Pseudosulfitobacter sp. DSM 107133: one gene and its partner. The protein of the gene in region 1 interacts with the protein of each later gene in a pairwise test. Links are inferred from orthologs where the notes say so. Each region holds a gene or a part of one and is shown on either strand. Other genes may lie near its edges. The genes, in order: DSM107133_RS05960 and ftsH.

Region 1 (6,109 bases):
AAAGTCGAGCATGTCTTCTTCCATGTCGTCCTTGGCGGGCAGCTTGTCGGCCCAGGCGGGATCGACATATACATGGCAAGTCGAACAGGCGCAGGCACCACCGCAATCGGCCTCGATGCCGGGAATGTTATTGTCGCGCGCGCCTTCCATGACGGTCATGCCGGTCGCGACATCCACAACGTGTTCCTTGCCGCCATGTTCGATATAGGTGATTTTGGCCATTCTTGCCCCCTTGGTGCGAAATCCCTGCATGTCTATCCAGCAGATGTGGGGCGCGCCAGCCCCTTTTGTGCATACCGATTGCAGAGGTTGCGGACAGCACACAGTTTTGCACGCCGGCGACAAGACCTTGTGCACAGCAATCTGTTGTGTCGGCGCGAAAGTCATGCCCCTGCGGGGCTGGAAAGCCCGCCGCGTTGCGGATAGCGTGCCGCACAAAGTTGACCGGCACCCCGCCTGAGGACACGCGCAATGATCCATTTCCGCATCGCAGCACTTGGCGTTATGTTGCTAGGCGCTTGCGACCCCATGACCAACGCTGATCCTGACGGATTGACAGGGCCCGGTATGATTCGTCTGACCGAAGAGGCACCCGAGGGGGCAAAAGCCGACAGTTGCTGGGGCAAGAAGACAACGCCTGCCATTATTGAAACCGTCGAACGCGAGGTTCTGTTGAAACCCGCGCAGGTGACCAGTGACGGGCTGATTCAACAGCCCGCCGTCTATCGACGCGAGAGCATTCAGGAGATCGTGCAAGAGCGTCAGGACAGTTGGTTCCAGGTGCCATGCAATGCGGATCTGACAGAGGAGTTTGTCTCGTCCCTGCAACGTGCGCTGGCTGCGCGCGGAGTCTATCACGGCCCGGTCACGGGCGAGATGTCGGTACGCACCCGCAACGCCGTGCGCCGGTTTCAGGCACCCGAAGGGTTCGACAGCGACATTCTGACCACCGCCACAGCCCGCACCCTGGGGCTGGTCGCGGTGGCACGGCAGCCTGAATAGCAAAAGGCCGGACCCCAAGGCCCGGCCTATCGCAACATCACAATGGGACCGGATCAGTCCGCGATGCTCAGCGCAACAAAGCGCGGATCACCGGCACGGCGTACCAACAACAACAGCGACTTGCGGCCCGCGTCCTTGACCTCGCTCACGCGGTTTTCGAATTCAGCAATCGAAGCGACCTTTTGCTGACCTGCCTCGGTGATCACATCACCGGCGCGCAGACCTTTTTCATAAGCTTCCGAGGCTTCGTCCACATCGCCCACAGCCAGACCGACCAGTTCACTGTCAACACCCAGCTGTTCGCGCATCTCGTCCGTCAGCGGTGCCAGCGTCAGACCCAGAACCTCTTTGCTGGTTTCGGCCGGATTTTCGGTGTCGCCGCCTTTCGCCACGGCGGGCACGGCGCCTTCGGCCTCTTCACGACGGCCCAGCGTAACCTTCAGGGTAACCGTCTTGCCATCGCGGAAGACCACAACACGCACGGCTTCACCAACGGGGCTGTTGCCCACCTGACGGACCAGGCCACGCGTATCAGCCACATCGACACCGGCAAAGCTGACGATCACGTCGCCGTCTTTCATCCCGGCTTCCTTTGCAGGGCCATCCGGCACAGATGTCACCAAAGCACCGGCGGTTTTTTCAAGACCCATGGCTTCGGCAATATCAGGCGTCACATCCTGAATGCGCACACCCAACCAGCCACGGCGGGTTTCGCCGTATTCCTGCAACTGTTTCACAACCCGTGCGACAACGTTCGACGCCATCGAGAAACCGATCCCGATCGAGCCGCCGTTGGGCGACAGGATCGCGGTGTTCACACCGATGACTTCACCATCCATGTTGAACAGCGGTCCGCCCGAGTTGCCCCGGTTGATCGCCGCATCTGTCTGGATGTAATCGTCATAGGTTCCGCTCAGTGCGCGGTTGCGGGCGGACACGATACCTGCCGAGACCGAAAAGCCCTGACCCAACGGGTTCCCCATGGCGATCACCCAGTCCCCCACACGCGCCGCATCGCTGTTGCCAAAGGGCACGAAAGGCAGCGGGCCGTCGGCCTCAACCTTCAACAGGGCGATGTCGGTGTTGGGATCGGTGCCGATCACCTTGGCATCCAGCTCTTTGCCGTCAAAGAACTCGATCTTGATCTCGTCAGCGCCTTCGATCACGTGGTTGTTGGTGACCACATAGCCGTCTTCGGAGATCACGAAACCCGACCCCAAAGCGGACGACCGGCGGGGACGGTCGCCATTATTGTTACGGTCCTGAAACTCGCGAAAGAAATCTTCGAACGGGCTGCCTTCGGGCACGATGCCCTGTGGCCCGGTATTGCCTGCAACCACGGTGGTGGTGGTGATGTTCACCACCGAGGGGCTGATTTTTTCGGCCAGAGGCGCAAGGCTTTCCGGCTTGGCCTGTGCCGCGATCACCTGCGCCAGTACAAGTACCAGCGCAAGGGCCGTCAGCCACATAGCGCGAAGTTGAATGATTGGGGTGCGTGTTGTCGACACCGCGACCGCTTTGGGCTGCATACGACTTTCTCCTGCTATCCATGCGGACGATACGCCCGCTATTCACACATTACTGCGCGTCTGCGCACTACCGTGCATCTAGCGTTGCGGGCTTGCAACATGAAAGATTGAATTCAATCGCACCCTGTCAACACCACGTTACCTATCTGTGAACCTCGGCCCCTGCGGGCAAGGCGCGGGGAAATTTCTTCTTTTGGCCCGAAATATCCCCGCCGGAGGCATAAGACCAAAATTAGGATAATTTTGAATAAAATCAAATGGCGCGTCAGCGCCGCGTTCAATGCAGGCCCAGCTGGAACGCGGCCCAGATCAGCAACAGCCCACTCACCAAAGCGAGAAGACCCACCTGTCTGCGCACAGCCTCGGGCAGGCTGCGCAACAGCTCCAGCATCCGTTCGACAAGCGAAGGGGCCAGCGCATAGGCCAGCCCCTCAACCATCAGTACCAGTCCCAGGGCCATCAGGACCCAGGCCATGTTATTCGCCCTCGGCCGAGCGTGCGCCCTGATCCGAGCGCAGGTAGTTAAAGAACTCGCTGTCCGGCGACAGAACCATCGTCGAGTTGTTGCCCTTCAGCGCCCGCTCATAGGCAGTCAGAGAGCGGTAGAATTCGAAGAACTCGGGGTCGGCGCCAAAGGCCTCGGCAAAGATACCGTTGCGTTCGGCATCGGCTTCACCACGGATGATATCACCCTGACGGGTCGCATCCGAGGTCAACTCGACCACGGTCCGGTCGGCTTGCGCACGCACCCGCTGGGCGGCTTCTTCACCGCGCGCGATTTCGTCTGCGGCTTCACGTTCCCGCTCGGCGCGCATCCGGGCAAATGTGGCATCAAGGTTCTGTTCCGGCAGGTTGGTCTGTTTCAGACGCACGTCCACCACTTCCAGCCCCAACGGCAGGGCACGCTGGCGGGCCTGCGTGGTGATACGCGCCATCAGGCCGGCACGGTCTGCCGACAGGATGGTGTTGGATGTCACGCCGTTCGAGCCCAGAACCGCACGAATCACCGGGTTCAGGATACCTTGCAGCCGGTCCTCGGCAGCACGCATCCCATTGGCGCCGACCGCTTGGCGAAACTGCACCACGTCGGAAATCCGGTAGCGGGCAAAGGCGTCGACAACCAGGCGGCGGTCATCCGAAGGGGTGACTTCGGTTGGCACGGTGTCCAGTGCCTGAATGCGGTCGTCATAGCGCACGACCTCTTGGATCAGCGGGATCTTGAACGCGAGTCCCGGCTCTTCCTTGACCGATTTGATCTGGCCGAATTGCAGGACCAGCGCCTTTTCACGCTCGTCCACGATAAACACCGAGCTGAGCAAAATGGCCACCAGCACGACGAGTGCGGGTATGATGAGTGTTGTGTTCCGCATCAGTTCGATCCTCCACCGCGCAATTGATTAAGCGGCAGATAGGGAACAACCCCCTGCCCGCCGTTGCCATCGGTTGAATTCTCAAGGATGATCTTGTCCACATCCCCCAGAATTTTCTCCATGGTTTCCAGATACAGGCGCTTGCGTGTCACCTGTGGCGCTTTGGAATATTCCTGCAAGACCGAGGTAAAACGCGCGGCTTCACCCTGGGCTTCGTTCACTTGCTGGGCGCGATAGCCTTCGGCCTCTTCCAGCGTTTGCGCCGCTTCACCACGGGCACCGGCCAAGACGCGGTTGGCATAGGCGTCAGCCTCGCGTTCCAGACGGTCACGTTGCTGCTCGGCCGCCTGCACTTCGCGGAAGCTGTCGATCACGTCGCGCGGCGGGTCTGCCTTGTCGAGGTTCAGGCGCAGGATGTTCACACCGCTGTCGTATTGGTCCAGCGTCGTCTGGATCAATTGCTGTGCCTCATCCGCGATAACCTGACGGTCGCGGTTCAGGATCGGCGCCAGTTCCGAACGTGCGATCACTTCACGCATCGCCGATTCCGACACGGCGCGGATGGTCTCTTCCGGCTCGGCCAGATTGAACAGGTATTTTGCCGGGTCCGAGATGTTCCAGACCACCTGAAAATCAATGTCGATGATGTTTTCATCGGTGGTCAGCATCAACCCGCTTTCGCCGCGCGATCCGGTGCCGATGGTTTCGGTCTGTTCGCGCGTCACCGGCAGAACCACCGCCGTCACCAGCGGCCAGGGCGCAAAGTTCAGACCCGGCTCGCCGGTGGCCGAATATTTGCCCAGGAACAGCTCGACCGAGCGTTCTTCGGGTTTCACGGTATAGAAGCTGGCAAGCCCCCAGCCCACGATCAGGACAAGCGCGCCCAGACCCAGCGTGCCGCGTGTCAGACGCGGGCCACCGCCACCGCCCGGACCACGTCCGCCGCCGGTGCCGTTGTTGCCACCACGTCCGCCCATCAGGACGCGCAGCTGTTCCTGACCTTTTTTGACCAGATCGTCGATCTCGGGCATCTGCCCGCCGCCGGGTTTTCCCCCGCTGCCTGATCCGTTCGAGCCGCGATTACCCCCGCGCTCGTCATCTCCGCCAGAGCCTCCGCCGCCCCACGGGCCGCCTGTGTTGCCAGCCATATGTTTTCTGTCCTCCTGTTCGCCGCCCCTTTGAGCCGCGCATCAATTCATTACCTGTGTATTTTACTTGAGTAATTCAAGCAGTGCGTATCGGTGTCCGCATCGTCACGATTTCCTCGGACATGGTCGGATGTACCGCGCAAACGCGATCAAAGTCTTCTTTGGTTGCGCCCATCTTGATTGCGATGCCTGCAAGCTGGATCATCTCGCCCGCGCCCGGCGCGACGATATGACAGCCCAGAACCACGCGGGTTTTCCTGGATACGATCAGTTTCATCAACACCCGGGCCTCGCGTCCGGCAAAGGCGGTCTGCATCGGGCGGAAGCTGGAGGCGTAAACCTCGATCTCTTCTTGCGCGGCGGCTGCCTCCTCGCTCAGGCCGATGGTGCCCATTTCAGGCTGGGTGAAGATCGCGGACGGGATCAGGTCGTGGTCGACCGGTGTCGGGTTGTCGCGGTATACGGTTTCGACAAAAGCCATGCCTTCGCGGATGGCAACGGGCGTCAGGTTGACGCGGTCGGTGACATCGCCAATGGCATAGATGTTGTCCACCGCCGTCCTGGAGAATTCATCCACCAGGATTTCGCCCTTGCGGCCCAGGATCACGCCCGCCTCTTGCAACCCGATGTCACGGCTGGACGGCGCGCGGCCTGTGGCAAAGAATACCATATCAAAGGTTTTTTCACCACCCGTCGTGGATTTCACACAAACCGGACCACCGTGGACACCACCCTGTTTTGCAGCCTTGTCAGAGCCTTCCGCCCCCATTGCCGCGTCCGAGCCGGTCAATGCGTCATGTGCCTGACCAGCGGGCCACATCTCGACAATATCGGTGCCCACATGCAGATCAATCCCGCGCGCGCGCATCGCTTCGGCTATCAGACCGCGCGCCTCGTCGTCAAAGCCGCGCAGGATTTGCGCACCGCGGTAATATTGCGTCACCTCGACACCGAGGCCGTGCAGGATGCAGGCAAATTCGCAGGCGATATAGCCACCGCCGATGATCAGGATCGACTTGGGCAGGCTTTCCAGATCAAAAATGTCATCGCTCACAATGCC
Region 2 (5,975 bases), 140 kb from region 1 along the record:
ATCAGCTATGGCAAGGAACGGCCCATCGAAGTGTGCAGCAACGAAGCATGCTATGCAAAGAACCGCCGCGCTGTGACAGTGCTGGCCGGTGGATTGACGGGGTAAGGTGATGCGGCGTTTCGCAGTTCTGGTGACGGTTATGGCCCTGATGGGGCCAACAACGGGCATGGCGCAATCGGCGGATGGCAGCACATTGGCTGACATCCGGCAGGAATTGACCATTCTCAACGTGGAAATCCAGAAGCTGCGGCGCGAGCTTTCGACGACGGGGTCGGCTTCGGTCAATGTGGGGCAGGGCGGTTCGCTTGACCGGCTGAACGCAATCGAATCCGAATTGCAGCGTGTCACGGCCAAGACCGAGCAGCTGGAATTCCGCATTGGCCGCGTGGTCGAAGACGGCACCAACCGGATCGGTGATCTTGAGTTCCGGCTGGTCGAGCTGGAAGGCGGCGATCTGGGTGCGCTTGGCGATACGCCAACGTTGGGCGGCGATACGGGGGCCACGCCCTTGCCGGGGCCTGTTGCGCCTGTGGACACAAACGAAGCGCAACTTGCGACCCAGGAACAAGCCGACTTTACGCGGGCGTCGGAGGCGCTCGCAGCAAGTGACTTTCGCAGCGCCGCTGACCAGTTTGCGGCCTTTAATCAGACCTATCCCGGTGGACCGCTAGCCGCAGCCGCCGATCTGGGCCGTGGCAAGGCGCTGGAAGCACTGGGCGATACCCGCGAAGCGGCACGCGCCTATCTGGCGTCGTTTTCGGCGGATCAAACAGGCCAGACCGCGCCCGAGGCATTGCTGCTGCTGGGCGTGTCACTGGGCAAGCTGGGCAAGTCCGGCGAAGCCTGCGTGACCCTGGGCGAAGTGCCTGTGCGCTTTGGCGGGTCTGATGCAGCGGCGCGGGCGCAAAGTGAAATGAGCGCGCTCGCCTGCGGCTGAACATGGATGACGCCGCGCTGATTGCAGCCATCGAGGCGCGGCTGCTGCCCACCCCCCCCGACAAACTTGGCGTCGCCGTATCCGGCGGCGGTGACTCGATGGCCTTGCTGGCGCTGAGCTGCAAGGTGGCGCGCGCGCACGGAATTTCGCTGTATGTGATCAGCGTGGATCACGGCCTGCGGTCGGGTGCGCGCGATGAGCTGGCTTTGGTTTCCGATTTTTGCACGCTGCACAATTTACCGCACCAGATCGAAAACTGGCGCGGTTGGGACGGGGCTGGCAACTTGCAAGGGGTGGCCCGCGATGCGCGCTATGCCTTGATTCATTGCTGGGCCGAAGAGATCGGGATTGGCGCGGTATTGCTGGGGCATACTGCCGACGATCAGGCCGAAACGCTGATGATGCGACTGGCGCGCGGGGCAGGGGTTGACGGATTGTCGGCCATGGCCCCGCGACGGCTGCGGGACGGTATTGTTTATGTGCGCCCCTTGCTGGGTATCACCCGCGCCGAATTACGGACCTATTTGACCGCGCAGGGTATTGAATGGGCCGACGACCCGAGCAACGATGACACCCGTTTTGCGCGCGTTGCCATGCGTCAGGCGCTGGCGCAGCTTGAGCCGCTTGGCCTGACGGCCAGAACTTTGGCGGATGTCGCGCAGAACATGCGGCAGGCGCGCGAGGCACTGGACTGGCAAAGCTTTCTGGCCGCCCGCGAGGTTGCACAGGTGCAACTGGGCACGGTGCGGCTGGATCTGCGGCAGTTTCGTACGCTGCCTGCGGAAATTTCCCGCCGCCTGCTGGTTCATGCTATCATGTGGGTGAACGGTGGCGAATATCCGCCGCGCCGCAGTGCGATTGCAGCCCTGAAATCCGCGATACAAGAGCAACGCACCGTCACGCTGGACGGCTGTCAGGTGGCCGTCTCGCGAGATGCCATCTGGGTTTTTCGCGAACTGAATGCGGTGCGTGACACCTGCTGCGAAATTGGCGATCTGTGGGACAACCGCTGGCGTGTCTGCGGCCCCGAAGACGACCCCCGCCTGCATGTGGGACCGATGGGAGAAGCAGCGCTGAACGCGCAGCCCGACTGGCGTGAACTGGGGCTGCCACGGGGCGCGCTGTTGTCTCTGCCGGCGGTTTGGGAAGGGTCCGAATTGATTGTTGCCCCCGTCTTTGACGCGGCGGGGGGCTGGTCGGTCGAGGTCGACGGGGGGCAAGATGCCTTTTTTGCCGCACTTCTATCCCGTCAATGATGCTGTTATCGCATTGAACTGACGGACAGCATGTCTATCTTAGGTGGGTGACCGTGGCGTATTGCTATTCGGTCCCGAGAATTTTTGGGAGAGTGTCCTTGGGTAATGCACGCAATATCGCGTTCTGGGTTGTCCTGCTTGTATTGATCGTTGCGCTGTTCAATCTGTTCAGCGGCACAGGCAGCACATTGCAAAGCCGCGAAATCAGCTATTCAGAATTCGTCCAGTCGGTTGAAAACGGCAAAGTCACCAGCGTGACACTGGACGGAGAGCAGGTGCGCTTTCGTGAAGACGATAAAGACTATGTGACCATCAAGCCGGCGGATGCCGAGGTTACAAACCTGTTGATTTCGAACAACGTGCCGGTCAAGGCCGAGCAACAACAACAATCGGGGATTCAGTCGTTTCTGATGACCCTGCTGCCTTTCCTGCTGCTGATCGGTGTCTGGATCTATTTCATGAACCGGATGCAGGGCGGTGGCAAAGGCGGAGCGATGGGCTTTGGCAAGTCCAAGGCCAAGATGCTGACGGAAAAGTCGGGTCGCGTGACCTTTGACGACGTGGCAGGCATCGACGAGGCCAAGGAAGAGTTGGAAGAGATCGTGGAATTCCTGCGCAACCCGCAGAAATTCTCGCGTTTGGGCGGCAAGATCCCCAAGGGCGCGCTGCTCGTTGGCCCTCCGGGCACCGGTAAGACGCTGCTGGCGCGCGCAATCGCAGGCGAGGCGGGCGTGCCGTTCTTTACCATTTCGGGTTCCGATTTCGTTGAAATGTTCGTGGGTGTGGGTGCATCCCGTGTGCGCGACATGTTCGAGCAGGCCAAGAAAAACGCGCCCTGCATCGTGTTCATCGACGAGATTGACGCCGTGGGCCGTCACCGGGGTGCCGGTTATGGCGGTGGCAATGACGAGCGTGAACAGACGTTGAACCAGTTGCTGGTGGAAATGGACGGCTTTGAAGCGAACGAGGGCGTCATCATCCTGGCCGCGACCAACCGTCGTGATGTTCTGGACCCCGCGCTGTTGCGCCCCGGTCGTTTCGACCGTCAGGTGACCGTGCCCAACCCCGACATCAAGGGCCGCGAAAAGATCCTGAGCGTGCACGCACGCAAGACCCCGCTGGGGCCGGATGTCGATCTGCGCATCATTGCGCGCGGCACGCCCGGTTTCTCGGGTGCGGACCTTGCGAACCTTGTGAACGAAGCGGCCTTGATGGCGGCCCGTGTGGGACGCCGTTTCGTGACGATGATCGACTTCGAATCTGCCAAGGACAAGGTCATGATGGGCCCCGAGCGGCGCAGCATGGTGATGACGCCCGAGCAAAAGGAAATGACCGCCTATCACGAAGCCGGTCACGCGCTGGTGGGGATGACCCTGCCCAAGTGCGATCCGGTCTACAAGGCGACGATCATTCCGCGTGGCGGTGCCTTGGGCATGGTGATGAGCCTGCCGGAAATGGACCGTCTGAACATGTTCAAGGACGAGTGCAAACAGCGTCTGGCCATGACCATGGCGGGAAAGGCTGCCGAGATCATCAAATACGGTGAGGAATCGGTGTCCAACGGCCCTGCGGGCGACATCCAGCAGGCCAGCGCGCTGGCCCGTGCGATGGTGCTGCAATGGGGCATGTCGGACAAGGTTGGCAACATCGACTATTCCGAAGCGGCTCAGGGGTATCAGGGCGCGACTGCGGGTTTCTCGGTCTCGGCCAACACCAAGGAGACGGTTGAACAGGAAGTGCGCACGTTCATTCAGGACGGCTATGACTGGGCGGCCAAGATCATCAAGGAAAAGAACGTCGAATTCGAACGTCTGGCCCAAGGGCTGCTGGAATACGAAACGCTGACCGGTGACGAGATCAAGCGCGTGATGAACGGCGAGCCTCCGCAAGCGGGGGACGGCGACGACGATGGCACGGCTGCCAGCGAAGAAAAACCCAGCCTGACCGCCATTCCCAAGGCCAAGGCGAAGAAAAAGCCGCCTTCGTCCGAGGGCGGGATGGAACCGGAACCGACCTGAACCGGGTTGCCGAGAATACAGGAGGCCTCGCGAAAGCGGGGCCTTTTTTTGTTTTCAGGAAGCTTTGACAAACTGTCGTTGCCATGGACTGCACCCGCCCGTCACACCAATGGCGCGCGGCCACGTCATCCCCCTTTTCATTTCACGCCTGGTGGGCCAGTCTGCGCCCAGACCAGCCAACTGCCACGTCAAAAAGGCCCCCTATGCCCGCGCTTAAACCAACGTCGTTCACCGCCCGCATCACATGGTTGGGGCGCAATACCAACCCCGCAGACAGCAGCGTTCCGGGGGCCCTGCGCTCGGAGCCGCTGGAAAGCGTCGCCGCCACGCTGGAAGGGTTCGAAGGCGAGGTGCACAGCGGTTTTTCGCGTCTGTCGTGCAGCCGCGTTACGTCGCAGCACCCCAGGGGCACCGAGATCGGCAATGCGCGTCAGCTGTCGATCCTGTCCGCCGAAGAACTGGCGCTGATTGCGCAAAAGATGGGGGTGGACGCGATAGACCCGGGGCTGCTTGGTGCGTCGATGGTCGTCGAAGGCATCCCTGATTTCAGTCATATCCCGCCATCGTCGCGCTTGCAGGGGCCCAGCGGGGCCACGCTGGTGGTCGATATGCAAAACCGCCCCTGCATCCTGCCGGGCCGCGAGATTGAAACCGATATGCCGGGACTGGGAAAATTGTTCAAACCCGCCGCCCGCAACCTGCGCGGGGTGACGGCCTGGGTCGAGCGGGCCGGCGCGTTTTCAGTCGGTGATACGCTGGTGTTGCATATCCCCGACCAGATGGTCTGGGCGCATCTGGCCGAAGCACGCGCCTAGGGGCGTTCAGCGGGACGGCGGTTCCGAAAAGAAACAAATGCGCCTGTTCGGGACGGTACAGGGGCGGGAAATGTCGGAAACGGTGTTCGCTGCCGGGGGCCTGAACCTGTATGCAAATAGCAGTACGTTAGTGTCTGCTGCCAACAACATACGCGCGAGGAGGAATCATGGCCCATAAAACCGACATCCAGATTGCACGGGAAGCCAGCAAGCTGCCGATTCAAGAGATCGGGGGCAAGTTGGGAATCCCCTCTGATGATCTGTTGCCCTATGGCCATGACAAGGCAAAGGTCAGCCAAAGCTTTATTAACTCGGTTCAGGATCGCCCGACGGGCAAGCTGATCCTTGTCACCGCGATCAACCCCACGCCCGCGGGCGAAGGCAAGACGACCACCACTGTCGGGCTGGGTGACGGTCTGAACCGGATCGGCAAAAAGGCCTGTGTGTGCATCCGCGAGGCCTCGTTGGGGCCGAACTTTGGCATGAAGGGCGGGGCCGCGGGTGGCGGCTATGCGCAGATCGTGCCGATGGAAGACATGAACCTGCACTTTACCGGCGATTTCCATGCGATCACCTCGGCGCATTCGCTGCTGGCGGCAATGATCGACAATCACATCTATTGGGGCAACGAGCTGGACATCGACGTGCGCCGCGTGGTGTGGCGTCGTGTGGTCGATATGAACGACCGTGCCCTGCGCCAGATCACCGCCAGCCTTGGCGGTGTCGCCAACGGTTTCCCGCGCGAGACGGGCTATGACATCACTGTTGCTTCGGAAGTGATGGCGATCCTGTGTCTGTCAAACGATCTGCAAGACCTGCAAAGACGTCTGGGCAATATGATCGTGGCCTATCGGCGCGACCGCTCGCCGGTTTTTGCCCGTGATCTGAAGGCAGATGGCGCGATGACCGTGCTGCTGAAGGATGCGATGCAGCCGAACCTGGTGCAGAC

The links.
Region 2: the proteins of DSM107133_RS05960 (region 1) and ftsH interact in binary tests that used the Escherichia coli proteins (3 or more experiments, as listed by UniProt). The link is inferred for Pseudosulfitobacter sp. DSM 107133 from one-to-one orthologs.

What each region holds. Positions count from the first base shown.
Region 1 is NZ_CP085154.1:1,193,347-1,199,455, reverse strand. Bases 1,955-4,954 are described here. They hold DSM107133_RS05960 (protease modulator HflC), read right to left. Parts: upstream 3,902-4,954; coding sequence 3,008-3,901; downstream 1,955-3,007. Other genes in these bases: hflK (FtsH protease activity modulator HflK), read right to left, coding at 3,901-4,954; DSM107133_RS05965 (DUF2065 domain-containing protein), read right to left, coding at 2,809-3,006; DSM107133_RS05970 (Do family serine endopeptidase), read right to left, coding at 1,955-2,531. Also shown: DSM107133_RS05980 (2Fe-2S iron-sulfur cluster-binding protein), read right to left, coding at 1-222; DSM107133_RS05975 (peptidoglycan-binding protein), read left to right, coding at 472-1,002; more of DSM107133_RS05970, read right to left, coding at 1,056-1,954; more of hflK, read right to left, coding at 4,955-5,049; DSM107133_RS05950 (FAD-dependent oxidoreductase), read right to left, coding at 5,126-6,109.
Region 2 is NZ_CP085154.1:1,335,156-1,341,130, forward strand. Bases 1,886-4,751 are described here. They hold ftsH (ATP-dependent zinc metalloprotease FtsH), read left to right. Parts: upstream 1,886-2,291; coding sequence 2,292-4,211; downstream 4,212-4,751. Other genes in these bases: tilS (tRNA lysidine(34) synthetase TilS), read left to right, coding at 1,886-2,193; DSM107133_RS06645 (MOSC domain-containing protein), read left to right, coding at 4,415-4,751. In the rest of the region: peptidoglycan-associated lipoprotein Pal, read left to right, coding at 1-105; tol-pal system protein YbgF, read left to right, coding at 110-937; more of tilS, read left to right, coding at 940-1,885; more of DSM107133_RS06645, read left to right, coding at 4,752-5,026; DSM107133_RS06650 (formate--tetrahydrofolate ligase), read left to right, coding at 5,194-5,975. UniProt on the Escherichia coli protein: Acts as a processive, ATP-dependent zinc metallopeptidase for both cytoplasmic and membrane proteins. Plays a role in the quality control of integral membrane proteins.